One region of the Pseudovibrio sp. WM33 genome, then DNA from elsewhere that is predicted to be linked to it. Evidence: predicted binding sites of a transcription regulator. Region 1 holds the regulator's gene; each other region holds the start of a gene.

Region 1 (7,625 bases):
TGCCGGAGTAGAAGTCAATGTTTGGATAGAGCTTCTTCTCAACGAAGTAAGGATCGGTGAGGGCAACTTTTTCCAGTTCCATTGCCACTTCAAGAAGCGGATCGTCCTGGTGGCCCAGCTCTGCAAGCACTTCATGACAGGTTTTCTGCATGATGCGTGCGCGTGGGTCGTAGTTTTTGTAGACGCGGTGACCGAAGCCCATGAGGCGGAACGGATCATTCTTGTCTTTTGCACGTGCCACATACTCAGGAATACGGTCAACAGAACCGATTTCGGAAAGCATGTTCAGAGCTGCCTCATTCGCACCGCCATGAGATGGACCCCACAGACATGCAATGCCAGCTGCAATACATGCAAATGGGTTTGCGCCTGAAGAACCAGCAAGACGTACGGTGGATGTGGAAGCGTTCTGCTCGTGGTCAGCGTGCAGGATGAAGATACGGTCCATGGCGCGTGCCAGAACCGGATTTACTTTATATTCCTCACATGGAACTGCGAAGCACATGTGTAGGAAGTTGGATGCGTAGTCCAGATCGTTTCTTGGGTAAACGAATGGCTGACCAACGTGGTATTTGTAGGCCATTGCAGCAATGGTCGGCATCTTTGCGATCATGCGCAGGGATGCAACCATGCGCAGGTGTGGATCGGAGATGTCGGTGCTGTCATGATAGAAGGAAGAGAGAGCTCCAACGGTACCGGTCATGACTGCCATTGGGTGAGCGTCACGACGATAACCCTTGAAGAAAGAGCTCATCTGATCATGGATCATGGTGTGGTAGGTTACACGATGAACAAAATCGTCCTTCTCTGCGCGTGTTGGCAGTTCGCCGTACAGCAGCAGATAGCAGCTTTCCAAAAAGTCGCCGTGTTCGGCGAGCTGTTCAATCGGGTAACCGCGGTAAAGCAGAACGCCTGCGTCACCGTCGATGTAAGTGATCTTGGATTCGCATGAGGCAGTTGATGTGAAACCAGGGTCCAGTGTGAAGTGATCAGTTTGCTTATAAAGCGAACCGATGTCCAGAACATCAGGGCCCATGGAGCCAGAGTGGACGTTAAAGTCCCAGCTGTTGTCTCCAATAGTCAGTTTCGCTGTTTTGTCGCTCATATCAGGCAACCCCCATTTTGTATCTCCTCATGCGACTTGCTTCATTTGTGTACAAATGAATACACTGCATGATCTGACGTTTCCGCCCGGAGGAGAGTGTTGTCGTGGAACTGCCTATATCATTTGCCGCGATGGGGCAAGCGCCCGCAACCAATGCTTTTAGCTATAAGTGTAACTACCGCTACGAATGACTAGTATTTGCAGCGGAGTTTCTTTTAGAATTCAGCGAATTAAGCTGAAAGATCACGAATGCGTGCGCAGGATTCGTCTTTTCCGAGCACTTTGAGCACGTCAAAGATGCCTGGGGATGTGCCACGACCAGTGAGTGCAGCGCGCAATGGCTGAGCAACTTTGCCGAGTTTCAGCTCTTCTGCTTCAGCAACTGCCTTAACGGCATTTTCAGTGCTTTCCACGGTCCACTCGTCCAGTGCTTCAAGGGCAACCAGAACCTTGCCAAGAACAGCGCGTGCCTCGTCAGACAGGATCTTTTCAGCCTTTGCATCCAGATCCAGCGGGCGCTGAACCCATAGGTAATGCGCAGATTCCTGTAGTTCGACAAGGGTCTTTGCACGCTCTTTCAGGCCAGGCAGTGCTTCAACCAGTTTGTCCTGGTTTCCATCACCAGCAATCCACGCCATGACGTCTGCGCCGCCTTCCACGTCCATCAGATAGGTGAGGAAGTGGCCGAGCAGCTCCTCATCACTTTCTGAGCGCATGTAGTGGGCGTTCAGGTTCTCCAGTTTCTTGAAGTCGAAACGGGATGGGGACTTGCCAACAGCGTCCAGACCAAACCACTCGATCATCTGATCGGTAGAGAAGATCTCGTCATCGCCATGGGACCAGCCGAGGCGCGCCAGATAGTTGCGCATGGCGGATGGCAGGTAGCCCATAGCCCGGTAGGCTTCTGCGCCAACTGCGCCGTGGCGCTTGGAGAGCTTTGCGCCATCTGGTCCATAGATCAGCGGAATGTGCGCCATGACCGGGACATCCCAGTTCAGAGCCTTGTAGATCAGGGACTGGCGTGCTGCGTTGGTCAGGTGGTCATCACCACGTACGATGTGGGTGACGCCCATGTCGTGGTCGTCTACCACAACAGCCAGCATGTAGGTTGGGTTGCCATCAGAACGCACGAGGATCAGGTCGTCCAGATCCTTATTGGCGAACTTGACGGTGCCCTGAACCTGATCTTCCACGATGGTGTCACCTTCGAGCGGTGCTTTCAGGCGAATGGCAGGGGCGACGCCTTCCGGTGCTTCAGAAGGGTCACGATCACGCCAGGTGCCGTCATAACGCGGCGGGCGACCTTCTGCGCGGGCCTTCTCGCGCATCTCGTTCACTTCTTCCGGGGAGCAGTAGCAATAGTACGCAGTGCCGTCCTTGACCATCTGCTCAGCAACTTCGCGGTGGCGGTCAACGCGGCCATACTGGGAGATCGGCTCGCCGTCCCAGTCGATGCCCAGCCAGGACAGACCGTCCAGAAGCGCGTCTACGGCTTCCTCGGTGGAGCGGGAGCGATCGGTGTCTTCAATGCGCAGCAGCATTTTACCGCCGCTGTGTTTTGCCAGAAGCCAGTTGAACAGGGCTGTACGGGCGCCGCCAATATGCAGGTAGCCAGTAGGAGAAGGCGCAAAGCGCGTCACAACAGGTTTAGTCATAGGTGTTCCGGAAAAGTTTCAAGTTACTTCGAATAGTTTGGGGTAATTACGGCGGGGCGCCGTACCTCTGCGGGCTGTGTATCATAGCATTGAAAAGTTCCCAAGTGGCAGAAAGGGACTTAAGGGTGCGCGAGGGGCAATCATCCTCAGACAAGACGCAATCTGGTGGCTGTGCTCCCAGAATAGGTGAGCTTTGCCTTGAGGAGGATAAGTTTTCTTCTGTGCTGTTTGAGACCGATACGGCGCTTGCTGGACGAGTCACACAGCAACGCACAAAAACGCAAACCAACGCAAAAAACGCACATAGCAACGCAAGCACGCGTTTTGCTGAAGAGAAACAGCGCCTTAGGCTTCGTGATGTGGTCCAAAAGATACGTGAGCTGCTGGGTTTCGTGCTGAGGCCGGATTGGCCAGCTGTCATGAGTTATGCCCGCTCTGCTCTGGTACAGGATTGGAACAAGGGGCATGGCATCCTCTGGTATGCGCTCTGCCACTTGGCTGGTGTACTGGTTTATTTCTCACTCCCCGCAGAGCCTTACAGTGTTTTAAGCGGAACTCCTTTTATCTTATTGGGAGTATTCGCTTTTCGTCGTTGGAAGATCGGGCGGTTAACGGTTGGGCTGACCGCGCTTTTGTTCTTTACTGCCGGGTTCTTCCTTGCTGACTTGCGCGTGGAGTATGCGCGCGGTGACCCGCTGGAGCGCCCGGTTACACGCAAAGTGGAGGGTGTGGTTGCTGGAGTGAAGCATTCTGGCAAAGGGGCTTACTCCGTCATTTTTGCAGATGTGACAACACTTTCGCAGAAGGGCGTAACTCTTCTTTCTTATCGCATCCGGATTAGCATCAAGGGGATGAAAGAGGCACCCGTGATGGGGGACAGGATGCAGCTGAAGGCTCGGTTGTTGCCGCCGGGAGGTGCGGTGCGCCCCGGTGGGTATGACTTTGCCCGAACTGCGTTTTTCAGTGGGATTGGTGCAGTCGGCTATGCGCTTTCCAAACCGGTTGTTGTGGCACAGGTAGAGGGCACAAGTTTTCTGCAAGGGATAGAGCGTGTGCGCAGTGGGATAGCACAGCGGATCCGGCGGGTGTTGGATAACAGCCCGGAAAGTGCGTTTGCTGTTGCACTTCTGGTGGGCAAGCGAGACTATCTTGCCACCGCTGACAAGGATGCCTTGCGCAATGCAGGGCTTGCTCATGTGCTCGCTATCTCCGGCATGCATATGGGACTTGTGACCTCTCTGGTCTTCCTTGGTGCCCGCCTGATCCTATCCCTCAGCCAGTCGCTTGCGCTGAAAGGACATATTCACGTTTATGCCAGCGTGGCAGCACTGATTGCGGCGATTGTTTATCTTGGTTTGTCAGGAGCTTCTGTGGCAACGCAGCGGGCTTTTTTGATGGCGGCGATGATTTTATGCGCGGGTCTGCTTGGTCGGCGGGCCTTCAGTCTGCGTGGTCTGGCGCTGGCTTGCCTTGTGCTTTTAAGCCTGAGGCCGGAGGAGGTTCTGGCTCCCGGGTTTCAGATGTCCTTCATTGCAGTGCTCGCCTTGCTCTCAGCCTATATGCTTGGGAAGGATTGGTTGCTCGGTGATCGAGACAGTTCGCGCAGACGGAATACCTCATGGTTTCAGAAGGTTAGTCGTGTAATCTTAAAGTGGATTCTAGCTTGTGCGTTGACCTCGTTGATTGCAGGTGCTGCCACGGGGCCAGTTGCGGCGATGCATTTTGAGCAGGTTGCGCCTTATGGAGTTCTGGGGAATATTCTTGCTATGCCATTGGTGACTTTTGTGGTTATGCCCCTTGGGTTATTGAGTCTGTTGGCGATCCCGTTTGGTGCGGATGCGTTCTTTCTGCAAGGGATGGAGGCTGGGTTGGCGCTGGTGCTGAAAGCTGCCTACTGGGTGAGCTCACTCAGTGAGGGGCTGACCAGTCTCGGGGTTGCCAGTGCTCCAGGGTATCTGCTCGTGATCCTAGCGATTGTCGTGCTGTGTGTGACGCCGCTGCGCCTGAAATGGCTTTCACTTCCGGCATTTACGGTGAGTGTCCTGATGTTTGCCGGTGGCAAGGCGCCTGATCTGATGATTGCAGATGCGGGCAAGCACATTGCTTATTATGGGCAGGATGGTGCGTTTCGACTGACGTCCTCGCGTATGTCGTTTGCTGCTGACAGCCTGTTGCGCGCTGGTGGGGGTTCAGCGGGTTCGTTCAAGCAGCACAAGGTGAGGGCTTCAGATCGGTCCTGTGATGAGCGCGGCTGTGTGATTGAGATATTCCCTCAGCAGCCTGCGGAGGGAGAGAGGGTAAGTTCAGAACCTATCCTGCTGGCGCAGTCCAAAGCAGTTGATGTTTTGGAGGCTGACTGCCATCTTGCCACCATCGTCATCACACAGGTTCAGGCGCCTCCGGCTTGCCGGGCTGAGCTGGTTATCGACCAGAAGATTTTCGGAGAACGAGGTTCAGCTTACATCTGGCTCTCAGCTGGCGCTAAGGGCGGGGAAAGAATAAAAAAAGTGCGCTGGGCATATGATGCTCAGCGCAGACCTTGGAATCCAAAATTGCCTCAGGCAACCAATGATTTAATAGCGGCGGAAGAGCGCAATCATCTTGCCTTGAACGTGGACGCGGCCCGGGCCGAAGATGCGAGTTTCGTAGGCGGGGTTGGCCGCTTCCAACGCGACTGAGGCGCCTTTTTTGCGCAGGCGCTTCAAGGTTGCTTCTTCTTCATCAATCAGCGCCACAACGATTTCGCCGTTATCAGCCGTGTCACCACGTTTGATCAACACGGTATCCCCATCGAAGATACCGGCATCGATCATGGAGTCGCCTTTGACTTCCAGCGCATAATGCTCACCGCGACCCATCAGATCAGCAGGCATTGCGATGGTATGGCTTTGTGTCTGGATTGCTTCGATTGGTACGCCTGCAGCAATGCGGCCCATGACCGGGATTTCCAGCGTTGGCACTTCGTCTGGTGATGTGGTGCGTGGAGGTGGCGGCGTTGCTACTTTCTTGCTCAGGGAGCCCTCAATCACCTCAGGTGCAAAGCCTTTTTCCTTAGCGGCAGGCTTCAGGCCCGGAGAAATGGAGTCTGGCAGTTTGAGGATTTCAAGTGCACGAGCTCTGTTCGGCAAGCGGCGAATGAAGCCGCGCTCTTCCAGAGCTGTGATCAGCCGGTGAATGCCGGATTTGGAACGGAGGTCCAGCGCGTCCTTCATCTCATCGAAGGAGGGCGGAACACCGGCTTCCTTCAAGCGTTGATGGATGAACATCAAAAGCTCGTGTTGCTTCTGTGTAAGCATCTTTTATCCCCGTTCGCTCCTAAGGCGCTGATTGAAAGTGAGCGGTCATTCCTGACCAATCGCAGTTTTGTAATTCCAAGAAGCTGAAAGACTTCAACTTCTGCGATTGGAAGGACAAAACACGAACGTACTCTACCTGTTCTCATTGTGTTCTGCAATGGGTTTGTTGAGGTTAAGCCCTGCTAGAACTGGGGGATTTGGTTTCTGGTGGGTGAGTGGGCAGGGGTTGCCCACTTCTGATGTCTGGATTTAGCGTAGCTTGAGCAGGTCCACTTTTTCACCTGCCTTTGCAGCTGGTGCGTGTGGTGGACGAATGATCAGGGCATCTGCTTTTGTCAGCAAGGCAAGCATGGAAGAGTCCTGTTTGCCAAACGGTGTTGCTATCAGATCTCCGTGTTCGTCTGTGTCCAGACTGGCGCGCAGGTAGTCCTGGCGCATATCATTTGTAGGCAAATCATCTGCCAGAGTTGCTTTGGTAACGCCTTGATTTGTCACAGAGACCGTGCGGCCTAACATCTTGTCCAGAAGCGGGCCGAGGAAGAGGAGTGCGCATACAAGGCTGGAGACTGGATTGCCAGGAAGGCCGAGGACTTTCATCGGGCCAAGGGCACCGGCCATGAGGGGCTTGCCCGGGCGCATGGCGATGCGCCAGAAGCCTAGCTCCATGCCTTCAGCGCCCAGCACGTCCTGAATGAGATCGTGGTCGCCCACAGAGGCACCGCCGAGTGTCACCAGTACATCGGCTTTCGCTTCAATGGCCTGCTTCACGCGTGCCGCGATTTCCTCAGGTTGGTCTGGTGCAATGCCCAGCATCATTGGCGTTCCACCGCAGTTTCTGACGAATTCTGCGATGCCGACCTGATTGGACGCGATGATTTGATTCGGACCTGGTACCTGGCCTGGCTCTACGAGTTCATCACCATTTGCGAGGATCGCAACAACCGGTTTTTTGCGTACTGGCAAGGCTGCGTGGTTCATGGCGCCTGCAAGCGATAACTCACGGAAGCCGAGTGGCGCGCCTGCCTTCAGGAGGGTTTGACCTTCTTTGAAGTCGAGGCCTGCTGGGCGGATGAACTTACCAACAGAAACGGCTTCCTCGCAAAACAGGTTATCCCCGTCACGGCGAGCGTTTTCCTGCATTAAAATCGCGTCGACGCCTGCTGGAACAGGCGCACCTGTAAAGATGCGCAGAGCTTCTCCGGCTTGCAGCGTGCCATCGAAGTTATGCCCGGCAGCAACTTCTCCAATGACCTTCAAAGCAGTCTCTGGATCGACCGTATCAGCAGCTTTGACAGCATACCCATCCATTGCTGAGGCCGAAAATGGAGGCTGCGTTCTCGTTGCAGCAACATCTTCTGCCAGAATGCGTTCTCCGGTTTCAAGTAGTGGAAGCTGCTCGGTACCGGTCGGATTCACATCTTTCAGGAGGCGGTCCAGCGCTTCTTCAATACTGATCAAGCTCATCGGGAGTTATCCTCCTCAGCCAGATAGTGACCGGACTTGCCGCCCTTCTTCTCCAGCAACCGGATTTCACCGATCTCCATAGAACGGTCAACGGCTTTTGCCATG
Region 2 (7,625 bases), on a different contig from region 1:
CGGTTTTGTGCAGTTGCTGGCTAACGGCGCCGGACGTAATGCCCAACTCTTCAGCCGCATTTTTCAGGGAGCCCAGGCGCCCGACAGCTTCAACAACGCGAAGGCCAGCGAGGCTGACTTGATTGAGATTTTTCATCGAGGACAGTTCCGAGCAGTAAATCTAAACCGGGGTTTAGTTATTCCAGATAGCACTTGCAATGCAATTGACGCATTGTCGCTCCATCAAGTCACAAAGGAAATGACAATGAAAAATCTTTTTAAAGATCTGTTGCGCGGCAAATCCCCCCGAAAGACCAAAGCAGCTGCAGGCTCAAAGCCTTATTGTGCTGACCCACTTTCACACCCTGCTCTTCAGCGAATGGATACCCGCGAAATTGGTGATGTTTACATCAACCCAGAAAAAACGCTGCCTTAAGAGCAGCGTTTTTTAATTTTGTCCCTCAATACGGGATGCCAATCTTTTTAAAAATGAAATGCATAAGCCAGGCAGGTCCAACCAACAGGAACTGCAGATCTTTAAAGAAAGACGGCTTTTTCCCCTCAATATGATGGCCGATAAACTGGCCGACCCAAGCAATCACAAACACTGCCAATGCTGTCTGCCAGAGTGGGATGCCAAGCCCAAACTGCTGATAAGTCATGTTAATCCAGATCATCAATGCTGAGAAAACAGCCATGCCGATCGCCAGCGTGATGGACAATGACAGGTAGTAGATGATCGATAGCCCCAGCCCGATCGTGCACCAGTTCAGCCACGGTGAGATGTTCGACAACCCGATCGGTGTTGGAACAGACCACAGCAGTGCGGTTACCGTCCAGAAAATGACCGGCACACAGATCCAGTGAATGGCTTTGTTTTTGTGATTTTGGTGGCTTTCGCCGTACTCGCCCAGCAGGCGATCAATGCGACGCCCGGTTGCTTCTGAAAAGCTCATACTACCCTCCCCGTAATATCAAGCGGTATCAATGCAATCAGCATGCCGTAAGGGGAAGGTATTTTCAAGCTGACAAAACTTCGGCGGGCATATTAACCAGTGCCCGCCGAAGGAGTTGTTTTAGCTATGTGGTGCCAGGCAAACGCCTGCATTCTGCTTACGACATTGTGCATCAACAGCTGAAAGTGCTGTCATATTTACGATGCCGCGTGAGGTCACGGATGGCGTGATGATGTGAGCGGTTTTCTTCGCGCCCAGCAAAATTGGACCAACATGAAGCGCGTCTGTCATTGCCTTGATGAGGTTCAACGCGATGTTGGAGGCATCCAGAGTTGGGAACACCAGCAGGTTCGCAGGACCGGAGATATGCGCATCTGGCATGTAGCGTTTCAGGATTTCCGGCTTCAACGCAGCATCACCATGCATTTCACCTTCAGCTTCAAGCTCTGGCAGCTGTTTCCAAACCATCTGCAGGGCTTCCCGCATCTTGTTGGAGGTCGCAGATGGGCGGGAGCCAAAGTTGGAGTGAGACAGCAACGCAACGCGGGGTGTAATGCCGAAGCGTTTGATCTGCTCTGATGCAAGATGAGTGATCTCGGCAATCTCTTCAGCAGATGGACACTCAGTGACATATGTATCTGCAAGGAAATACGCGCCGCTGGAGTTGATCAGCAGTGAGAGCGTTGAGAAATCCGTTACACCTTCAGAGCATCCGATGATGTTGTTGATGTCACGCAGGTGCTTATCAAAGCGGCCTTCGAGGCCTGTGATCAGCGCGTCAGCTTCTTCTCTATGCAACGCCAGTGCACCAATGACAGTGGAGTTTGTACGCACCATCGTTCTGGCAGCTTCCGGCGTTACGCCTTTACGGCCAACCAGTTGCACCAGTGTGTCAACATAGGAACGGTAGCGTGGATCGTCTTCCGGGTTCACGAACTCAAAATCTGTACCCGGGCGAATGCGCAGGCCGAAGCGCTCACAACGGTTTTCCAGAACCTGTGGACGACCAATGAGGATTGGTGTCGCGAGGCCCTCTTCCAGCACCACCTGAGCGGCGCGCAGCACGCGTTCGTCTTCACCGTCAGCATAGATAACGCGCTGCTTATCTGCCTTTGCCTGCGCGATGATTGGCTTCATCACCATACCGGAGCGGAACACGAAACGGTTCAGCTTATCCATGTAGGCGTCGAAGTCTTCGATCGGGCGAGTTGCGACGCCAGTTTCCATGGCAGCTTTTGCAACAGCAGGAGCAATGCGCAGGATCAAGCGGTTATCGAACGGGGATGGAATGAGGTAGTTCGGGCCGAATGTGTGGGTGACACCGCCATAGGCTTTGGCTACAACATCGGTTGGTTCTTCCCGTGCCAGAGCGGCAATTGCCTCAACGGCGGCCAGCTTCATTTCTTCGTTGATGGCAGTTGCTCCAACATCTAGAGCACCGCGGAAGATGTATGGGAAGCAGAGGACGTTATTCACCTGGTTCGGGTAATCCGAACGACCTGTACACATGACCACATCGTCACGAACAGCCAGTGCATCTTCAGGCATAATTTCCGGGTTCGGGTTGGCAAGGCCCATCACCAGAGGACGTTTTGCCATCTTGGCGACCATCTCTGGCTTCAGCACACCAGCTGCTGACAAGCCGATGAAGACGTCAGCGCCTTCGATGATATCATCCAGCGTGCGCTTGTCGGTTTTCTGCGCGAATACGGATTTCCATTCATCCATAAGGGCTTCGCGGCCCTCATAAACAACGCCCTCAATGTCAGAAACCCAGATGTTCTCGCGCTTTACACCGGAGGACACCAACAGGTTAAGACAGGCCAGCGCTGCAGCGCCCGCACCGGAAGCAACGACTTTAATCTCATCCAGCTTTTTACCGGAGAGCTCCATGCCATTGCGCACCGCAGCTGACACGATGATCGCGGTACCGTGCTGATCATCATGGAAAACCGGGATATTCATTCTTTCGCGCAGGCGTTTCTCGATCTGGAAACACTCTGGCGCTTTAATGTCTTCCAGGTTGATTCCGCCGAAGGTTGGCTCCAAAACACCAACTGCATCAACGAACTTATCAACGTTGGTCTCGTCAACTTCGATGTCGAATACATCAATGCCAGCGAACTTTTTGAAGAGGACAGCCTTACCTTCCATCACCGGCTTGGATGCCAGAGGACCAATCGCGCCTAAACCCAGAACCGCGGTACCATTGGAGATGACACCAACAAGGTTTTGACGTGCGGTATAGTCAGCCGCTTTTGACTCATCCTTATGGATTGCCAAACACGGAGCAGCCACACCCGGAGAATAGGCAAGCGCCAAATCTCGCTGGTTTCCCAATGGCTTAGTTGCCTGAATTTCCAATTTACCCGCGCGCGGATACTCATGGTAAAAGAGCGCTTGTTCATCGAGTTCGCCGGAGGTAGGGCGTTTTTTGTCCGTCATCGTCTATTCTTGCCTGACCGAGTGAATGAGCGGCTCGCCACCGGGAATCACTATGACTTCCGGTTCAGATGTCGCAGTTTTGCAAAACCTAGACCATCGCCTAGGATTTTGCAGTATCTCAATACGTCTTAAAGCGTATAAATGCGCGAATTAGAATAAGCAAAACAATTGCATTCAAAATATGCCACAAGGAATGTGTTCCAACTGGCAAAATCGAGCAAATTGGTTCGTCTAAAATCCGGAAACTCATCGAAAGTGCGAAGACTACGCCTGCGGCTAACAGAGCGTTGGATGTTTGCCTGTTTTTGCTGCGGGTCAGGCCTGCAAAAAGCAGGATTGCGAGGAGTGCCGGGAAGTAGCCAGCGGTGGATCCAAGTATCCCCTCAAACAACCTTGGGCCAAATGCCATTGCCCCAAAGAACAGCAGCGTTGCGCCCAGTGATATCAAGAGGTTGGCACCCATGTATCGACGCGTGGCAAGGTAGAAGTAAACCAGCATGAAGATCGCGATCGGGATGACATCAGCCAGCATTGACCAGAGGGTTGCGAAGGTGTGGAACAGGAATGAGCCAATCCCGATTGTGGCCAGCAGAGCGATCAGGACCAGCGCTGCGTTATCTTGTGCGTTGGTTTGCGTTGAATGCGCTTTTTTTGCGTTGCTACGTGCGTTCAGCCAGAATTGAAGAGCAATCAGCGCGGCAATGATAAAAGCAGCGTTGCTCACTGCATTGAGTGGCTCAGACCAGAATGCAGCGGAGGTGCGCTCGCAGTATTGGTTCAGGTGTTGATTCCAATCCATGAGCCCTCCAAGCTGGTACCGCGTTATCTCGTCGTATTTTGAAAGATCACTGTACCGTTCAACCAATGGACCCGGCTAGCCCTCAAAACCTTCTGGAGCTGAGCCTGCCGGTTCATTCCTGACGCGTTCGCCAGAGCTTGTTGCAGGTGGTCTTTGTGGATCAGCATGGGGAGCTGGTGGCATGATGCTTTCAGCAAGCGATGCGTGAGGGTGATAAGTTTCTGCTTGAGTTGTGCCACAGCGCCGAATTCTTCTGTACGGCTGGGAAACACAGCAACCAGATTCCGTTCGGTTCCGACCCGCTCCGCGCGCTCTATGAAGGATGCTGCTTCTGCTTGCCAGCCTACTTGCAATATAGCGCCGGGTTGGATGAGCAAAACCCAGTTGGAACGGGTGCACCGTTTGAGCCCTTCGGCCAGAGCGAAACCAGATTTTGAGGTGGTGCTGACAAAATCCGCACCGCTGGCATCCGCGACAATCTCGGTCCCATCAGATGAGCCTTCGTCGGTTATAATGACTTCTTTCAGGATGCCTTCTGCGGAAGCCGGGACCAGAGCGGACAGGGTAAGCACCAGCCGGTGCTCGCTGTTATAGGTGGGAATAAGTGCGCTAATCATTCCAACAGCTTACAGTGATTTGCCTTAGCTTTGGAAAGTAAAGGCTTGCAAATCCAGATATTTTGAGCAATGTTCCACTTATGTTCTCATAAGAAGATGAAAGTGCATGCCCCATGTCAACTGCACAAAATCACAGGGCCGAAACTGAGGCCGCTGATCCTTTGGGATCTTCGCTTCCGGTCAACATGACAGGTCGGGGCCGTGCGGCACATTCCAACAAGGCTGGCCGGTTTGAGGCGGAAAGCCGGGAACTGATGGATGACGGCTGGGGAACAATTGATGAACTTCCGCCAATCAAGACAGAAGTGCAGATTGAAACTGCACGGCATGTGATAACCAAGAACAGCTCTCCTGACCTGCCTTTTGATCGCTCAATCAATCCGTATCGGGGCTGTGAGCATGGCTGCATCTACTGCTTTGCGCGGCCAACCCATGCGTATATGGGCCTGTCGCCAGGGCTGGATTTTGAAAGCCGCTTGTTTGCCAAGCCCAATGCAGCACAGGTGCTGGAGCGGGAGCTGGGTGCATCCTCTTATCAACCCAAACCCATTGCGATTGGCACCAACACTGATCCCTATCAGCCGATTGAACGCACGCACAAAATCATGCGCGATGTTCTGGAGGTGTTGAACAAGACGGGCCATCCGGTGACCATTGTCACCAAGTCAGCACTGGTCATGCGGGATATCGATATTCTTAGCGAAATGGCAGAGCGTAATCTGGCAAAGGTGGCAATTTCTGTGACCACGCTGGACCGGAAGATCGCGCGGAGCCTTGAACCGCGCGCATCAACGCCGCCTCGCCGTTTGCAAGCGATCAAGGCACTGTCTGATGCGGGTATTCCAACCGCTGTGCTGGCAGCTCCGATCATTCCTGGACTGACGGATCATGAACTTGAGAGCATTCTTGAGGTTTGTAAGGAGCATGGCGCAACAGAGGCCAGTTACATTTTGCTGCGTCTTCCTCGAGAGGTTTCTGAACTCTTCAAGGAATGGCTTTTGCGGGAAGCTCCGGGCAGTTACCGGCGTGTGCTGAGCCTTTTGCGTTCCATGCGTGATGGAAAAGACTATGACGCTCAGTGGACGCAGCGCTTCAAGGGTAAAGGTCCTTACGCTGACCAGCTGGCAAAGCGCTTTCAGCTGGCGTGCAAGAGCAAGGGTTTATCCTCGCGATCAATGAAGTTGTCCTGTGACCATTTCATCAAGCCGACCTGCGGCGGTGTGCAGCTTTCATTGCTGTAGACGAGGCGTGTTGTGATGCTTGAAAGCTGCCGGGCTGCATGGCAAAGAGGGGCATGTCGTATTTTGCAAACTCCCTCTTTGATATCGCCTTCCCTGATGCTCCGGATCTGCGCTTTGAGCGCTCCGTCGAGCAAGATCTGCAAGGGCGATTTGCCGGTATTGATGAAGCTGGGCGTGGACCATGGGCTGGCCCTGTGGTGGTTGCTGCAGCCAGCCTTGACTACGACAACCTGCCAGAGGGGCTGAACGATTCCAAGAAGTTGACAGAGGCCAAGCGCGAGGAGCTCTTTGAGCAGATCCTTGAGATGGCTGATGTGAGTGTGTGCGTGCAAAGTGCGCAGACCGTTGACCGGATCAACATTCGCGAAGCAACCTTGCAGGGCATGCGCACCTGCGCCCGCTCGCTCAGCGTTCCGGTGAAACGGCTCTTCATTGATGGCAAGGATGTGCCCCATCACTTGCCACAGGAAGGGCAAGCCCTGATCAAGGGTGATGGCCGCTGCCTAGCCATCTCAGCCGCTTCAATCGTTGCCAAGGTGACCCGTGACCGCCTGATGGTGAAGATGGACAGGTACTTCCCAGAATACGGCTTCGCCAAACACAAAGGCTACGGCACCAAACAACATCAGGAAGCACTGGCAGCACACGGCGTAACACCGCTCCACCGCTGCTCCTTCCGACCTATTCGGGAGATGATTGAGGGGTAGTTCGGTCAGCTTGAAGACAAGGGATGCTTTCTGAGTAATATTATGACATCCGACGATTTAAACCAGTTATTTACAAACAGACTCGCGCGCTGTTTCTTTTTATATTTTGCCCTATCTCTATTCCTGAGCTTTCTGTTTCATGGAGTTGCTTATTTCCATGGTGGGGACAAACTTACACATGTCGAACTTCCACTCGTGGAACATACTGAACTGTCAGTTGATGGTGATTTTGTTGTAACCTATGTGCCCTATTAGAATCGCATACAGATTTACCATCGAGAGCATGGATTTCTTTCTGGTTTCTTTTTAGGAAAGACGGCAGTCACCGGAGTATTCAGGATCTTTCCGGATACTCGTGTCATTGATTGCACGCACAAGCGCGCTTCAAGTCCGAGCTACCAGCTGTATTCATTCAGCGGATCACTATTGGGCGAAACTCAATCGCCAAAAGTCGTCGAGAAATGCTTCGGCCACTACCTTCCAGCATCCACTCAGGAAGCAGAACACCTTGGTGTCTATTTCCAGTTTGATGGGTTTGGTTACTCTCTTCAGACTAAAGACGATCCGCAGTTAAAGACTTTGAATCAGAGAAACATTTTTGCAGATCTAATCGCTATGTCTCTGTTCCCTTTCACCATATTCAAAGTCTACATCTTTCTGCTTGGGGTTCAGACGATCTGGTTCTTCGTAAAAGCAACGCGACCAACCCAGCACAGAAAGCGTCTCTGAGTTGGTTTCAACCTCTTAGACGGTGACAATCGTGCCTGTAGATCATCCAAAGTGCTTTTGCCAAATTTCCTGCGTTTGCAAAAGTAAACGCTGCATATCAATCATCTCCGCCGATGATCCGCTCGTGTCTAGCTTGATTGGTGTGCCTTTGG
Region 3 (7,625 bases), on a different contig from region 1:
TTGGTGCACATGGCAAGCCGGTGTTGTTCTTGCACCCAAAAGACTTCCTTGGAACATTGACCGAGTTGGAACAGGCTTAAGTTCGCCTTGAAAGACTTGTGGTTTGAGGAAACTGGAAGGCTTTCGGTTCGGGCCTAATTCTTGTAGGTAAAAACCTGTAGTGTGCTGGTTGCTTTGTGATACAACAGTAAGGTGACCAGCCGCAGAAGAAACAAGAACGTTCCAGGAGCACATTTATGGCTACGCCGCTACTCGTTGCACTCTACTTTATGATGTGGTGGATTTTGTTTCTGGCCATTTTGCCGTTTGGTGTTCGCACCCAGGCGGAAGAGGGCGAAGTGGTTCCGGGAACGACTGAGAGCGCGCCCAAAAATCCTCAGATGCTGAAGAAAGTGATCATCAACACGATTGTAACGACAATTGTGTTCGTTGCCTTCTATTGGTTTCTTGAGTCCGGCCTTGGCGCGCATCTGTTTCCACTTGTTGATCAATTAATGGGCAACGCTCCTTCCTGATTTTGGTTTTGCACATCAATTGTGTGGCGTAAACTCAGCGAGTTACAGAGCGAATCCATAAAGTATCAAAAAAGCGATTCTCTGGAATCGCTTTTTTGCGTTTAGAGGGGGGGGGTGGAGAGACACTTGTCCCTGCTGTGTTCAGGTTCTGGTGAGTATGCTGATATGAGCAAACTGAATGCGGTATTCATAGAATTTCATTCAGTGAAACGGCAGAAATTGGCGAAAAAAAAGCAAGGCCGAAGCCTTGCTGTTAGAACGAGTTCCGCGTCTAAATGTTCTCTTTGCACTTGCGTAGAGTGCCGGCTGCAACCAAACGGGCGCCCGAGAACCTTCCTCCCAAGACTAAAGATCGCGATACCTTGCAACACCGCTTAAGGGTGTTGTTTTTATTGTTGAACAGACACTAACGTAATCACATTAGTTTGTCATCATTTTGTATCAATTCGCCGTAATTTTTTGCTTGCCTAAAATTTTAGCTATAATTTTCGGAGAATCCGTGAACTGAACCCAAAGGTGTAGGCAAAAAACTGCGTGTATGGGGAAATATGTCTTAGAAAATTGGCATATAGCCATGTTGGCAGTTACAACAGGCGTTCTGCTTGCTAAGAAGACATAGAAATGATGCTTGGTGGTGAGCCAGAGCTTGCGTGCCTTAAAACCTGAAGAGTTAAACTAATGCGTTTGTCCCGATATTTCCTGCCTATTTTGAAGGAAACTCCGAAAGAAGCCGAGATCGTATCGCACCGCCTGATGTTGCGTGCGGGTATGATCCGTCAGCAGTCAGCCGGGATTTATGCATGGTTGCCGCTTGGCCACCGTGTGCTCAACAAGATTCAGCGTATTGTTGAAGAAGAGCAGAACCGCTCCGGTGCTGTCCAGCTGCTTATGCCAACCATTCAGCCTGCTGACCTATGGCGCGAAAGTGGCCGCTATGATGCATACGGCAAAGAAATGCTGCGCATTGAGGACCGTCATGAGCGTGAAATGCTTTTTGGCCCAACCAATGAAGAGATGATTACTGACATCTTCCGCAGCTATGTGCGCTCCTACAAGGACCTGCCGCTGAACCTTTATCATATACAGTGGAAGTTCCGCGATGAAGTGCGTCCTCGTTTTGGCGTGATGCGTGGTCGCGAGTTCCTGATGAAAGATGCTTATTCTTTCGATCTGGACAAAGAGCGGGCAACAGAAGCCTACCGCCGCATGTTCGTGGCTTACCTGCGTACCTTTGCGCGTATGGGTCTGACAGCAATTCCTATGAAGGCTGACACTGGGCCTATCGGCGGCGATCTGTCTCACGAGTTCATTGTGCTGGCAACTACCGGTGAGAGCGAAGTGTTCCTTGATAAGGACATCCTTGGTCTGCCAACACCGGCTGAAGACATCGACTTTAATGGCGATCTTTCCGGTATTATTGAGCAGTGGACCACGCCTTACGCTGCCACTGATGAAATGCATGATGAAGCTGCCTTCGAGGCTGTTGCAGAAGATAAGAAGGTTTCTGCACGCGGTATCGAAGTTGGCCACATCTTCTACTTCGGCACCAAATACTCCGAGCCTATGGGCGCGAAAGTGATGACTGCTGAAGGCAAGGAACAGCCTGTTCACATGGGCTCCTACGGCATTGGTGTGTCCCGCTTGCTGGGCGCGATCATTGAAGCGTGCCATGATGATGATGGCATTGTCTGGCCAAAAGAAGTTGCGCCGTTCCATGTTGGTTTGATCAATATGAAGGTTGGTTCTGAGTGCGATGACGTTTGTGAGAGCGTTTACGCAGAGCTGGAAAAGGCTGGCGTTGAAGTTCTTTATGATGACCGCAAGACCAGTGCAGGCCAGAAGTTTGCAAGTATGGATCTGATTGGTCTTCCATATCAGCTGGTTGTTGGCCCTCGTGGTCTGAAGACTGGTGAAGTGGAAGTTAAAGACCGTGCAACTGGTGATCGCGAAATGTTGACCCCGGAAGCAGCTGTCAACAAACTGATTTCTGCCTTAAAAGGCTGATATCAGCGAAGCTTGGGGTAACTCAGTAGCTTCAATGGTATGTTAGGTGCCGGCGGCCTTTCCGCTGCCGGGCCTTTTTGCCAGAGCTTATGGCACTTGCTCTTCATGCTCCCTATATTCCACGGGGTAGTTGAACAGGCGGAAACGGAGAATAGTCTAGTATGACGGCAGAGATTCAGGCGGCTCAACCCGGAAAAAACCGGTGGTTTGCACCCTTTGAGTGGATGCTGGCAGGGCGTTATCTGCGCTCCAGACGCAAAGAAACTTTCATTTCTATTATTGCCGGTCTGTCCTTTTTGGGCATCACTTTGGGCGTTGCAACTCTGATCATAGTTATGGCGGTGATGAATGGGTTCCGCACGGAGCTGCTGACCAAAATTCTTGGCATCAACGGACACGTCCTTGTGCAGCCCATCGATAGCCCGCTCAATGACTATGAGGCGACCTCGGTCAAGCTGGCTGGCATCGACGGTGTTGATTTTGCTATGCCGTTTGTTGAAGGGCAGGCGATGATCTCCGGACCAAGCGCTGATCTGGGTGCTTTGTTCCGTGGTGTTCATAAGGCTGATCTTGATAAGCTGGATCTGGTATCCGGGAACGTTTTGCTTGGAACGCTGGATGGGTTTGATGATGGTGAAGGTGTCGCCATTGGCTCCCGCCTTGCTCGCCAGCTGGGTGTTACTGTTGGTGATACGGTGCGCGTGATTACTCCGCGTGGCAGCATCACGCCGATGGGGATGACCCCGCGGGTGAAGGGCTATCCCGTCTCCGCGATCTTCCAGATTGGTATGAGCGAATATGATGGCACGATTGCCTTCATGCCGTTTAATGAGGCGCAGCTCTATTTCAATAAGGAAGGTCTGGCGACGGGCATTGAGGTCTATGCAGACGACCCGGATGCTGTTGGTCCGCTGCGACCTGTCATTGAAGAAGAGGCTGGACGGCCTGTGTTCGTTTCTGACTGGCGCCAGCGCAATATGACGTTCTTCTCAGCGCTTGAGGTTGAGCGTAACGTGATGTTCCTGATCCTTACGCTGATTGTTCTTGTGGCCGCTTTGAATATCATTTCCGGCATGACCATGCTTGTGAAAGATAAGGGCCGTGATATTGCCGTGCTGCGTACGATGGGTGCTACCCGCGGTGCGGTGATGCGGATCTTCATCATCACGGGGGCCAGCATTGGAACCATTGGTACGTTTGCCGGGTTTATTCTGGGTACTGTGGTGTGCTGGAACATTGAGAGCATTCGTCAGGGGATTTCCTGGTTGACCTCGACCGAGCTGTTCTCGCCTGAGCTTTACTTCCTTTCAAAGCTGCCGGCTGAAATGAATCCGAGTGAGACGACCAGTGTTGTTATTATGGCTTTGGTCTTGAGCCTGCTTGCTACGATTTACCCTGCCTGGCGCGCAGCCCGGCTCGATCCTGTTGAGGCTTTGCGCTACGAATGATGAATAAACCAACAAAACCGGTTGCTGGTGTTTCGCTTAAGGGTGAGGAACGCGTTCCTGTTCTGAGTTTGAAGAATGTTGTCCGCGGTTATGTTGAGGGCAACAGCAAACTGGAAATTCTGAAGGGCGCTGACCTTAACCTCTATGAAGGGGAAATGGTTGCGCTCGTGGCCCCCTCTGGCGCAGGTAAGTCTACGCTGATGCATCTGGCTGGCCTTTTGGAAATGCCGCAGAGCGGTGAGGTGCTGATTGGCGGGCGGGAATGTTCCAAGCTCAATGATGATGCGCGCACTGCCATTCGGCGCACCGAGGTGGGCTTTGTCTACCAGTTCCATCAGTTGCTGCCAGAATTTACTGCGCTTGAGAACATTGCGCTGCCGCAGATGATTTGCGGACTGAAACGTCATGATGCAGAAGAGCGTGCACGCCAGTTGCTTTCTTATATGCGCCTTTCTGAGCGTGAAACTCATCGTCCGGCAGAGCTTTCCGGTGGTGAGCAGCAGCGTGTTGCAATTGCGCGTGCGGTTGCCAATGCGCCGCGTGTTCTACTGGCCGATGAGCCAACCGGAAACCTCGATCCGAACACCTCTCAGTATGTGTTTGAGGCACTGACCGCACTGGTGCGTGCGTCTGGTGTGGCGGCCTTGCTGGCAACCCACAATCTGGAAATTGCAAAACAAATGGACCGGCGGATTACGCTGCGCGAAGGCAAGGTGGTCGAGCTTCCTTAAATTGGAAATGAGAATGCGTTCCATTGAGAATCAAATGCCAGCGACCTGTTCGCTGGCATTTTTGTTTTGGGGAGATGTTCTTGTTTTGATGCCTGTTGTTCTCTCTGTCTGAATGCTCAAGCGAGGCTGGTGTTCCGCGATGCTCACCTGCCGTGTTAACGCTGGCCGGTTATGCAACTTATTGAGTTGCTGAGGGAAATGCCTTGCTGTGTTTGAACGGTGATGTCGGAGAGTTAATGCGTATACCACTCATTAACTATGAGTTAGACCCAGCCAAATTAAGGGTTGAAATAATAAGAACATTAATAGAACGTAACAGATACAAATAGGGTTCAAATTAAGGGTGTTTGTTATGTCATTTGTACTTCGTGAAGCAGCAGCATTCGGTTCTATCGTTCTTTTTGCAAGCAGCTGCCTGATGTGGGGTGATGCGCTGACCCGGATGCTTCCTTAGAAAATACTGAGGAAGAGAGGTTGGGAAACTCGGGATAACCGGTGGTGCGATTTGCCAGACAATTGCATTTTGCTTTTGGGTCCTCCAAATGAGGTGCTACTGTCGCACACACCTTGCGAACCAAAAGGCTCCAGATGTCATCTCCAGGATTCGTCCATCTCCGTGTTCACTCGGCTTATTCTTTGCTGGAAGGAGCTCTCCCAATTGGAAAGCTGCTTGATCTGGCTTCCAAGGATGAGCAGCCGGCACTGGCCATTACTGACAGCGGGAACTTGTTTGGTGCGCTCGAGTTTTCTGAAAAAGCTTTTGGCGCGGGTATACAGCCTGTCATTGGTTGTCAGATATCGGTGACCTTTGATGATCAGCCTGACGCAGTGGGAGATGAAGCCGTCAGTGATCTGGTTTTTCTTGCCGTGAATGAAGGGGGCTATGAGAACCTCATGGATCTTGTATCAAGAGCCTTTCTTGATACAGAGCCGGGGCTCAAAGCCAATGTTCCTCTTTCACGTGTGTTGGATAAATCCGATGGCTTGATTGTTCTGACTGGTGCGAGTGATGGCCCGATTAACTCGCAACTGCGAGAGGGGCATGTTGATCTTGCCAAGTCTCGCCTAGAGGTTTTGCAGGCCACATTTGGCAACCGTCTTTATGTGGAGTTGCAGCGCCACAATATGAAAGGCGAGGAGGATGTTGAGCCTGTGCTCCTGAACCTTGCCTATGATCTGAATATTCCAATTGTTGCGACCAACGAAGCTTATTTCCCTAATCCAGATGATTATGAAGCGCATGATGCACTGATCGCGATTTCCGAAGGTCGTGTTCTCGTCGAGACGGATCGCCGTCAGCTGACGCCGGACCATTGCTTCAAAACCCGTGAGCAGATGATGGAGCTGTTCTCCGATCTTCCGGAGGCACTTGAGAACTCTGTGGCGATTGCGCGGCGCTGTCATTATCGGCCGTTGAAGCGAGATCCTATTCTGCCACGCTTTGCTGGTGCGGATGCTGATGCTAGCGAAGCGGAGCGTGCTGAGGCGGAAGAGCTGACGCGGCAGGCGAAGGAAGGCTTACAGGCACGTCTCGATCTGCATGGGCTGGCACCTGACCTTGAAGAGAAAGATTACTGGGACCGTCTGGATTATGAGCTTGGCATCATTATCCGCATGAAGTTCCCTGGATACTTCCTGATCGTTGCGGACTTTATTAAGTGGGCGAAGAACGAGGATATTCCTGTGGGGCCGGGGCGTGGTTCCGGTGCGGGATCGCTTGTTGCTTGGTCACTGACCATCACCGACCTGGACCCAATGCGATTCTCCCTGCTGTTCGAGCGCTTCCTGAACCCGGACCGTGTGTCCATGCCGGATTTCGATATCGACTTTTGCCAGAACCGCCGTGAAGAAGTGATCCGGTATGTGCAGCGCAAGTATGGCCGCGAGCAGGTAGCACAGATTATCACTTACGGAACGCTGCAGGCCAAGGCGGTGCTGCGCGACGTGGGCCGTGTTCTGCAGATGCCATATGGTCAGGTGGACCGCCTAAGTAAACTGGTTCCCGGCAACCCGGCCAATCCGTGCACACTGCCAGAGGCGTTGGAGCAGGAGCCGCGGCTGCGTGAAGCAGCCAAGCAGGAGGAAGTTGTCGACCGTCTGCTGAAAATGGCGCAGAAGCTGGAAGGCCTTTATCGTCATGCGTCCACCCACGCGGCGGGGGTGGTGATTGGGGACCGTCCGCTTGAGCAATTGGTGCCGCTTTACCGAGATCCTCGTTCGGACATGCCTGTTGCTCAGTTCAACATGAAATGGGTTGAAGCAGCCGGTCTGGTCAAGTTTGACTTTTTGGGTCTGAAAACGCTGACGGTGATTGATACTGCGGTTTCGCACATCAAGAAGCGCGGCATTGAAGTTAAGATCGAAGAAATACCGATTGATGATCCCGCGACCTATAAGCTTCTGGCTGCTGGTGAGACGGTTGGCGTGTTTCAGCTGGAAAGTCAGGGCATGCGCCGCGCGATTGCTGGTATGCGGCCTGACCGGTTTGAGGATATCATTGCTCTGGTGGCGCTCTATCGCCCGGGCCCGATGGACAATATCCCGATCTACAATGCTGTGAAGCATGGTGAGCAGGAACCAGACTATCTCCACCCATTGCTGGAACCAATCCTGATCGAAACAAACGGCATTATCGTTTATCAGGAGCAGGTGATGCAGATCGCTCAGGTGCTCTCTGGTTACTCTCTTGGTGAAGCGGATTTGCTGCGCCGTGCGATGGGTAAGAAGATTGCTGCCGAAATGGAGATCCAGCGCGCCCGCTTTGTTGAGGGGGCGGTTGAGCAGAAGGTCGATAAAAATCAGGCCGGGATGATCTACGATCTGGTGGCCAAATTCGCGAACTATGGTTTTAACAAATCCCACGCGGCTGCTTATGCGCTTGTGGCCTATCAAACCGCATGGCTGAAAGCGAATTATCCGGTTGAGTT
Region 4 (7,625 bases), on a different contig from region 1:
CATTTCTCACTCAGCCACACGCACAGATAGTAAGTATTTATACTTTATAATTACAATGCGCTGGGGTAAGTTATTGAAATCTAATACGTGGCTCGCCAAAGCTGTTGGTGTCAGAGAAAAGGTCGCCGGAAATGAAGACTTTGAACTCACATGCGACGCGCACCACAAATATGGGCGGCGATCGACTCTGGAAGCCGCGCTCAAAGGCAATAGGTCTGGCGAACAAGGTGCATTCACAGGCCGGATGGCGGCACAGCGACAGCCCGAACGGAGCCCGTTGGGACACGCAAACAGGAGGACATGAACAATGAACAAGGACATAGGCATACCGGGTGCAGGTTTCATGACTCCGACGCAGAGCCCCGGCTTTCGTTTCTGGCAAACATTCCTGAACTGGCAGAAAAACATCGATATGGTGCTTGCGCCCTACGATCTGACCCAGCCGGCTTTTGCCCTTCTGGCCGTAAGTGCTTGGCTCTCTGAGCAGAACAAGGCTGCAACCGGGCAATCCTTCGTCCGGCAAAAGGTGGTCACGGAAATGGCCCAACTAAACAAGATGCAGGTTTCGCAATTGCTCAAACGTCTGCAAGCGGGTGATTTGGTGAGCATCACGAACTATGAAATGGACCGCCGTGAAAAGCTGATCTCCCTGACCCAAAAGGGCTGGGAAACCCTGGAAAAAACGGTTCCTTTGGTCGAAGAAGTGGACCGCAAAGCTTTGGCGAACGTGAGCATAGGCTAGGTGGTCGAGTAGCCCGGCGTTGTTGCACAAATCGAAATCCGCTTACAGCTTGCCCAACCCCATAAATTTTGGGGTCATAAAACGCGCTCGAACGTAGGCCGTGCGAGAGACGTCATTTTGTTGAGCACAGCAATGCCAACTTTCGCTTCTGTCCTCTGACTGTCAAAGCTGTGTGATTTAAGTTTGTTCCCGATCACCTGCTTAAAGCGTCCCATCAGGGTTTCTCCTCGCGCGCGTTGCCCATATCCTGTCTGCTTTTGCCAAGCCATTTTGCCGTTGGTGCGAATGGAAGCAATTTCGCGGTCGCGTGGTGTCGGGTCACTCGCAATAAGAGAGCTGGGGACTGCTGTCTTGGGCGGGGGAATGATGACCTCCACCCCGTCAAAACGCTCTGCCAATTCTTGTCTGGTTGGTTCACCATCATAAGCACCATCGCCAAGAAATTTGACAACTGGGTCGTCAATCTGATCCAGCAAACCCGGTAAGGCTGTCGGATCGCCAACACTGTCTTGCGTCAGTTCCGCGCAAAGGATTTCGCCCGTGTTCAAATCCATCCCCAGATGCAATTTGCGCCAGGTTCTGCGCTTTATCTTGGTTCCATGCTTCGTTTCCTGCCATTCACCGGCTCCGAAGATCTTCAATCCGGTACTGTCGACCACCAGATGAACCGGTTCCTCTTTGGAGGTTGAGCGATGTTTTGTCAGCTTCAAACTTCCTGTTCGCCGCGACAGGGTTGAAAAATCAGGAATAGGCAGATCAAGCTGCATCAGGCCAAACAGCGAGCGAACAAACCCTTGGCATTGCCGTAACGCCAAGCCGAACACCAACCGCACCTGCAAACAGGTTTCAATGGCAAGGCCTGAGAACTTCAAAGGACGGCCGCGACCCTTGCTGTGTGGGGCAAACCAGGCTTTGGCAACGTCATCGGCAACCCAAACCGTCACATCGCCACGACGGCGCAAGCTTTCGTTATACTCCGGCCAGTTGTTGATCCGATACTCCGCTTTCGTAAACTTGTCCCGCCGGGAAGCATTGTGTTTGAATGGCATTAAAAGCTGCTTAGTTCAAAATATGTTGCCTCTACATAAAGGGCGAAGGCGCCTTTATGCAACAACGCCGATCTGAGGATGAAACTTTATTTTTATCCCACAGATACTCCCCATCAATTGAAGGATGTGGGTTGCAGTGCATCCAAGAAAGCTGAGAGGTATCGCGGTGTTGTAAAGTGTTCTATGTTTGTTTCATGGAACAGACAGTCTTCACATACGGTGCATTCACCCTCTCATATATTCAGGCAGCCATAGTTAGTGGAGGCCTTTTTGTCCTTTTGCTGCTCATCTGGATCATGAGCCTGCGCGCAAAACTGAACAGAGTGCGTGGTACATCGGTGCTGGAGCAAAAGCGGGCAGAATACACAGAAGCCGCACTGGCAGATCTGGTCCGCTCTCAGGGAGAAATGACAGGTCGCATGCAAACCATGGCAGAGGTTTTCGGCTCCCGTCAGTCAGATCTGATGCGTGTGGTGAATGATCGCCTTGATGGTCTTGGTAAAACGTTGGGTGCGTCTGTTCTGGAAACCCACCGCCAAACCCATGCCAGCCTGACAGGCCTGCAGGAGCGCATGGCACTGCTCGACAAAGCGAATAAAACCATGGGTGAGCTGGCAGGGCAGGTGACTGACCTGCAGATGGTTTTGAATGACAAACAAACTCGCGGTGCTTTTGGCCAAGGGCGTATGGAGGCAATCATTGATGACGCGTTGCCCCCAACAAGCTTCTCGTTTCAAAGCTCACTCTCCAATCGCTCCCGGCCTGACTGCCTGATCCATATGCCAACTGGCGCCCCGCCGCTGGTGGTGGATGCCAAGTTCCCTCTGGAAGCCTTCGCCGCAATCAAGGATGCAGAAACCAAGCAGGACCTGAAAGAAGCTGCTGCTCGCTTCCGAAAGGATATCTCCAAGCATCTGGAAGACATTGCAGGCAAATATCTTCTCCCGGGAGAAACACAGGACACGGCGCTTATGTTCGTGCCCTCCGAGAGTCTTTTCGCTGAGATCCACGAAGGTTTCCCTGACCTGACGCAAAAAGCTCACCGCCTGCGTGTGGTCATCGTATCGCCGTCTCTGCTTGTCCTTGCTGTGCAGGTGATCCAGTCTGTGCTGCGCGATGCTCGCATGCGTGAACAGGCTCACTTCATTCAGGCTGAAGTTGGTAAGCTCCTGCTGGATGTTGGACGTCTGACAGAGCGTGTCTCCAAACTGCAAACCCATTTTGCCCAGACCAACAAAGATCTGGATCAGATCATGATCTCAGGCGACAAAATCGGCAATCGAGCTCGCAAGATTGATGAGATGCAATTGGGCGGCAAAGCAACAGATCACGTCTCTTCAGCTGCATCACAAGCCCCACAAACAACACACCTTGCAGAAGATGAGTTGCCATCACCCTTTCAGTTTGATCGGCGGTAAGCGCCTATTTGCTCTGTAGAAGATGATCACGCAAGGCAGCAACAGCTGGACGCCTCCAGGCAGCTGAACTCCCAACAATGTAATAGGTGTTCCCTGTCATATGCCGTGCAGGGACTGGCTCGATCAGTGTCCCATCCGCCAGATCTTTCTCAATGAGCAAAGAGGGAAGTAAGGCAAGGCCAAGGCCCTGACGCGCAGCCTCCAATACCATGAAGAAATGCTCGAAGGAGAGGGAGGTGTCTCCGGGCAAGTAGCTTGAAAGCTTGTGTGCCTCCGCCCAGTATTCCCAACTGCCCAGGCGTGTGGAGTGAATGAGGCGGGGGAGACCCAGAAGATCTTTTATATTCTCCGGTTTTGCTTCTCCCAAGAGACTTGGGTGACAAACCAAAACCATCTCTTCATCACAAATCCGGAAGCTCTCCAGAGCAGGCCAACTGCCACGCCCCACAGTAAGCGCCACATCCACACTGGATGGATCCCAGTTGACCGGATCTTTATGACCAGCTGAAAAGTCGGCTGGGATGGTAACTAGATCAACGCTGATAGCAGGATAGGCCCGCTTAAAGCCTTTGATCCGCTCCATAAACCAAAGATTGGCGAGTGAGGGCAGCGTGCCGATACGCAGCTGACCAGAGACTGAGCCCTTCAGCTCATGCTCAAGATCCTCCACCAGCTTCAACGCGTTCTTGGCCTTCTGGCTCAGCAGCAACCCATCTTGAGTAAGTGCCAGCGTTTTTCCCTGACGGGAAAACAACACCAACCCCAGCTGCTCTTCCAGATTCTGAATGCGGCGGGACACAGCCCCTTGCGTGATGCCAAGCTCCCGTGCAGCGCGGGTAAAGCTCCCATGCCGTGCTGCTGCATCAAAAACAGGAAGAACGGCAAGGATCTGCGAAGTGATCGAAAGACTATGTCGGCTCATACTATGAGTTTAACTCATGTCTATGTGACTGTCATTGGCCTATCTATGAGATTTTACGTAGTTTAAAACAACTCCAGCATGAGTTTTGGGTATAGAGCCTATTCCAGGTAAGTGGCCCTCAGTGCCCCTATCAGAATACGGATTCTCGTTTGAAAGTAAGGTGAGGCTGAACATGGCGCGTCCATTCCATCTGGCATTTCCGATTGATGATCTGGAACAAACGAAGGCGTTCTACATGAGCGTGCTTGGATGTAAACAGGGCCGTGAACTTGAAGGCAAATGGGTCGATTTTGACCTGTTTGGACACCAGATGTCCGCCCACCTTCGTGAAAAATCACAATTTCCCCTTGGAGTCACTGGTGTTGTTGATGGAGATGCAGTTCCCATTCCTCATTTTGGCGTTGTTTTGCCAATGGATGAATGGAAGGTTCTTGCTGATCGACTGAAAACACATGAAACTATTGAATGGTTGCTGGAACCGAAAATCAGGTTTGAAGGGCAACCGGGAGAGCAGGGAACTTTTTTCATCAAAGATCCCTCGGGCAATGCTCTCGAATTCAAGGCATTCGCCAGTGACTCTGACATTTTCGCAACCTGAGTAGATCCCCATGGAAATTTTAGAAGCAACACATACAACACAAAATCCTGCCGAATCTGACCGGATCAAAGTCGCGCTCGCACAGATCGCTCCGGTCTGGTTGAAGCGAGAAGAAACACTGAAAAAAGTGGCTGATGCAGTAGAGCTCGCAGGCAAACAGGGCTGTCAGCTTGTCACTTTCGGCGAAGCACTGGTTCCGGGCTACCCGTTCTGGATTGAACGCACCGACGGGGCACGTTTCAACGATCCAAAGCAAAAAGCGATTTACGCGGAATACCTTGAGCAAGGCGTAGTGATTGAAGACGGTCATCTCGATGGCATCTGTGCGATTGCGAAGAAATACAACATCGCTGTGTATCTCGGTGTCATGGAGCGTGCTGCAAACAGAAGTGGTCATAGTCTCTATTGTTCGCTGGTCTACATCAACCAGAATGGTGAGATCGGCTCCTCGCACCGCAAACTGCAACCAACCTTCGAGGAGCGCCTTGCCTGGGCGCCGGGGGATGGCAACGGCTTGCGTGTTCATCCGCTGGGCCGCTTCACCGTGGGTGGCCTCAATTGCTTCGAAAATTGGATGCCTCTGTCTCGCGCTGCCCTTTATGCGCAAGGAGAAGACCTTCACGTTGCCGTTTGGCCGGGTGGGCGACACAACACCGAAGACACAACCCGCTTTGTTGCCAAAGAAAGCAGAAGCTATGTGATCTCAGTCTCTGGCCTCATGCGCCCAACAGATTTCCCGGAAGACACGCTGGAACTTGCCAAGATCCTTGAGAACAGCGATGACTTTCTCGCAAACGGCGGCTCGTGCATCTCTGCGCCAGATGGGTCTTGGGTTGTTGAGCCGCAAGTCGGTAGGGAAGTTCTGATTACAGCAGAATTGGACCATGCCGTGGTACGTGGTGAACGCCAGAATTTTGATCCAACGGGTCATTACAGCCGACCAGATGTGACGCGCTTGGTCGTTGATCGGAAACGTCAGCAACTCGCGGATTTCATCGACGCTGAATAAAATTAAGTACTCAGGCAGATTTATTGGGGCAGGGTTTTGATTAGCTTAGGTTTTATCTCTCAAAAAATTCAGTAAAGTTGAATGATCCGACCAGCTACAGGCATCCCTGCCTCATAGTAAGATAAAGATCTGAAATAACAGAATCTCAAAGCAGGTGGTGCTGACGTGCTTCATTGCCTGAATGATAGACTCTGTTGTTTGCAGCCCCGCCAAACCCGAGTGTGATCTTCGCATCTGCAAGCTGAGTATTGAAACATGGAAATTTTAGAAGCAACGCATTTATCCCACGATCCGTCCGAATCTGACAAAATCAAAGTCGCCCTCGCGCAGATCGCTCCAGTCTGGTTGAAGCGTGAAGCGACCTTGAACAAAGTGATTGATGCGGTAGAGCTTGCTGGCAAGCAGGGCTGCCAGCTTGTTGCATTTGGAGAGACACTGGTGCCGGGCTATCCGTTTTGGATTGAACGCACAGACGGTGCACGCTTCAATGATCCAAAGCAAAAAGCCATGTACGCCAAATGCCTTGATCAAGCCGTGGTGATTGAGGACGGTCATCTGAATGCTGTCTGTGCAGCAGCAAAGAAACACAGCATTTCCGTGTATCTCGGTGTTATGGAGAGAGCAGCAAACAGAAGCGGGCATAGTCTGTACTGCACACTGGTCTACATTGATCAAAACGGTGAGATCGGTTCTGCGCACCGTAAACTGCAGCCAAGCTATGCAGAACGTCTTGCCTGGGCACCGGGAGATGGCAACGGTTTGCGTGTCCATCCGCTGGGCCGCTTTACGGTTGGTGGCCTGAACTGCGCTGAAAACTGGATGCCCTTGTCACGCGTCGCCCTGTATGCGCAAGGAGAAGACCTGCACGTGGCCGTCTGGCCGGGCGGCCTGCGGAACACAGAGGATCCAACACGCTTTGTTGCCAAAGAAAGCAGAAGCTACGTACTATCAGTCTCAGGGCTGATGCGTGCTGCAGATTTCCCAACGGATACGCCAGAACTAGCAGAAATACTCGAAAACAGTGGTGAGTTTCTCGCTGATGGCGGGTCTTGTATCGCTGCACCTGATGGATCATGGGTGGTCGCACCACAGGTTGGTAAAGAACTCCTGATCACAGCAGAGCTGGATCACGCCTTGGTGCGGGCAGACCGCCAACTCTTTGACCCGACCGGCCACTACAGCCGACCGGATGTCACACGTCTGGTCGTCGATCGTAAGCGCCAACAGCTTGCTGAATTCGTCGACTCTGAATAAAACAAATCGCAGATTGATATATTACGGTGTATTTGTGAGATGAGCCTGCTGGTCTCAAATAAAAATACGCTCAACAATGGAGTGCCTCATGAACCTGGTCTTATCTCTCAAAAGCTTCAACGAACCTGAGTGGATCGACCGTTTGCAGGCACTTCTTCCCAATCGAAAGATTGAGGGCTGGAACGGCGGCGTCGCTGAGCCCGAAAAAGCAGAATATCTCCTTGCCTGGAAACCAGACCCAGCTGCCTTTGCCGCCCTGCCAAACCTCAAGGTGATCTTTTCACTGGGCGCAGGTGTCGATCATCTGACCTCATTGCCGGAACTCCCCAACCTCCCGTTGGTCCGGATTGTTGACCCAGACCTCACCAGCCGCATGACAGAGTGGGTGGTCTTCCAAACGCTTCTCCACCATCGCCAACATTTAACTTATGCCGCTCAGCAGGAGGCAGGTGTTTGGCATGGACACAGGCAATGGGCAGCAAAGGACGTACGCGTTGGTATTCTGGGGCTTGGTGAGCTGGGGTTGGACTCTGCAAAAGCCCTCAAAGCGCTGGGCTTTAACGTTGCCGGGTGGTCTCGCTCGCCAAAAGATGTAGACGGCATTGAAAGCTTTGCCGGTGAAGACCAGCTTGA

What was found. The regulator LexA, encoded in region 1, represses DNA repair genes until DNA is damaged. The targets are predictions, from matches to a motif close to TGTTCNNNNTGTGTTCNG.
Region 2: the regulator LexA is predicted to act here: its motif matches at 4,867-4,884, upstream of PsWM33_RS00525 (PA0069 family radical SAM protein).
Region 3: the regulator LexA is predicted to act here: its motif matches at 4,994-5,011, upstream of dnaE (DNA polymerase III subunit alpha).
Region 4: the regulator LexA is predicted to act here: its motif matches at 1,804-1,821, upstream of PsWM33_RS13015 (DNA recombination protein RmuC).

Annotation. Positions count from the first base shown of each region.
Region 1 covers NZ_LMCK01000022.1:20,578-28,202, forward strand. The annotation lists gene gltA (citrate synthase) at 1-1,105, opposite strand, end outside; gene gltX (glutamate--tRNA ligase) at 1,336-2,760, opposite strand; gene PsWM33_RS05945 (ComEC/Rec2 family competence protein) at 2,886-5,438, shown strand; gene lexA (transcriptional repressor LexA) at 5,334-6,056, opposite strand; gene PsWM33_RS05960 (molybdopterin molybdotransferase MoeA) at 6,306-7,520, opposite strand; gene moaC (cyclic pyranopterin monophosphate synthase MoaC) at 7,517-7,625, opposite strand, start outside.
Region 2 covers NZ_LMCK01000002.1:86,041-93,665, reverse strand. The annotation lists gene PsWM33_RS00550 (LysR substrate-binding domain-containing protein) at 1-136, opposite strand, end outside; gene PsWM33_RS27265 (hypothetical protein) at 245-415, shown strand; gene PsWM33_RS00545 (Mpo1 family 2-hydroxy fatty acid dioxygenase) at 441-935, opposite strand; gene PsWM33_RS00540 (NADP-dependent malic enzyme) at 1,056-3,380, opposite strand; gene PsWM33_RS00535 (ceramidase domain-containing protein) at 3,499-4,179, opposite strand; gene PsWM33_RS00530 (glycosyltransferase family 2 protein) at 4,203-4,796, opposite strand; gene PsWM33_RS00525 (PA0069 family radical SAM protein) at 4,910-6,037, shown strand; gene PsWM33_RS00520 (ribonuclease HII) at 6,091-6,744, shown strand; gene PsWM33_RS27815 (hypothetical protein) at 7,171-7,473, shown strand; gene PsWM33_RS00510 (hypothetical protein) at 7,516-7,625, opposite strand, start outside.
Region 3 covers NZ_LMCK01000091.1:19,400-27,024, forward strand. The annotation lists gene mce (methylmalonyl-CoA epimerase) at 1-80, shown strand, start outside; gene PsWM33_RS18120 (DUF1467 family protein) at 237-515, shown strand; gene proS (proline--tRNA ligase) at 1,194-2,519, shown strand; gene PsWM33_RS18130 (lipoprotein-releasing ABC transporter permease subunit) at 2,681-3,967, shown strand; gene PsWM33_RS18135 (ABC transporter ATP-binding protein) at 3,967-4,698, shown strand; gene dnaE (DNA polymerase III subunit alpha) at 5,287-7,625, shown strand, end outside.
Region 4 covers NZ_LMCK01000075.1:57,196-64,820, reverse strand. The annotation lists gene PsWM33_RS13025 (MarR family winged helix-turn-helix transcriptional regulator) at 308-742, shown strand; gene PsWM33_RS13020 (IS5 family transposase) at 817-1,791, opposite strand; gene PsWM33_RS13015 (DNA recombination protein RmuC) at 1,986-3,209, shown strand; gene PsWM33_RS13010 (LysR substrate-binding domain-containing protein) at 3,214-4,131, opposite strand; gene PsWM33_RS13005 (VOC family protein) at 4,304-4,729, shown strand; gene PsWM33_RS13000 (carbon-nitrogen hydrolase family protein) at 4,740-5,738, shown strand; gene PsWM33_RS12995 (carbon-nitrogen hydrolase family protein) at 5,994-6,992, shown strand; gene PsWM33_RS12990 (2-hydroxyacid dehydrogenase) at 7,081-7,625, shown strand, end outside.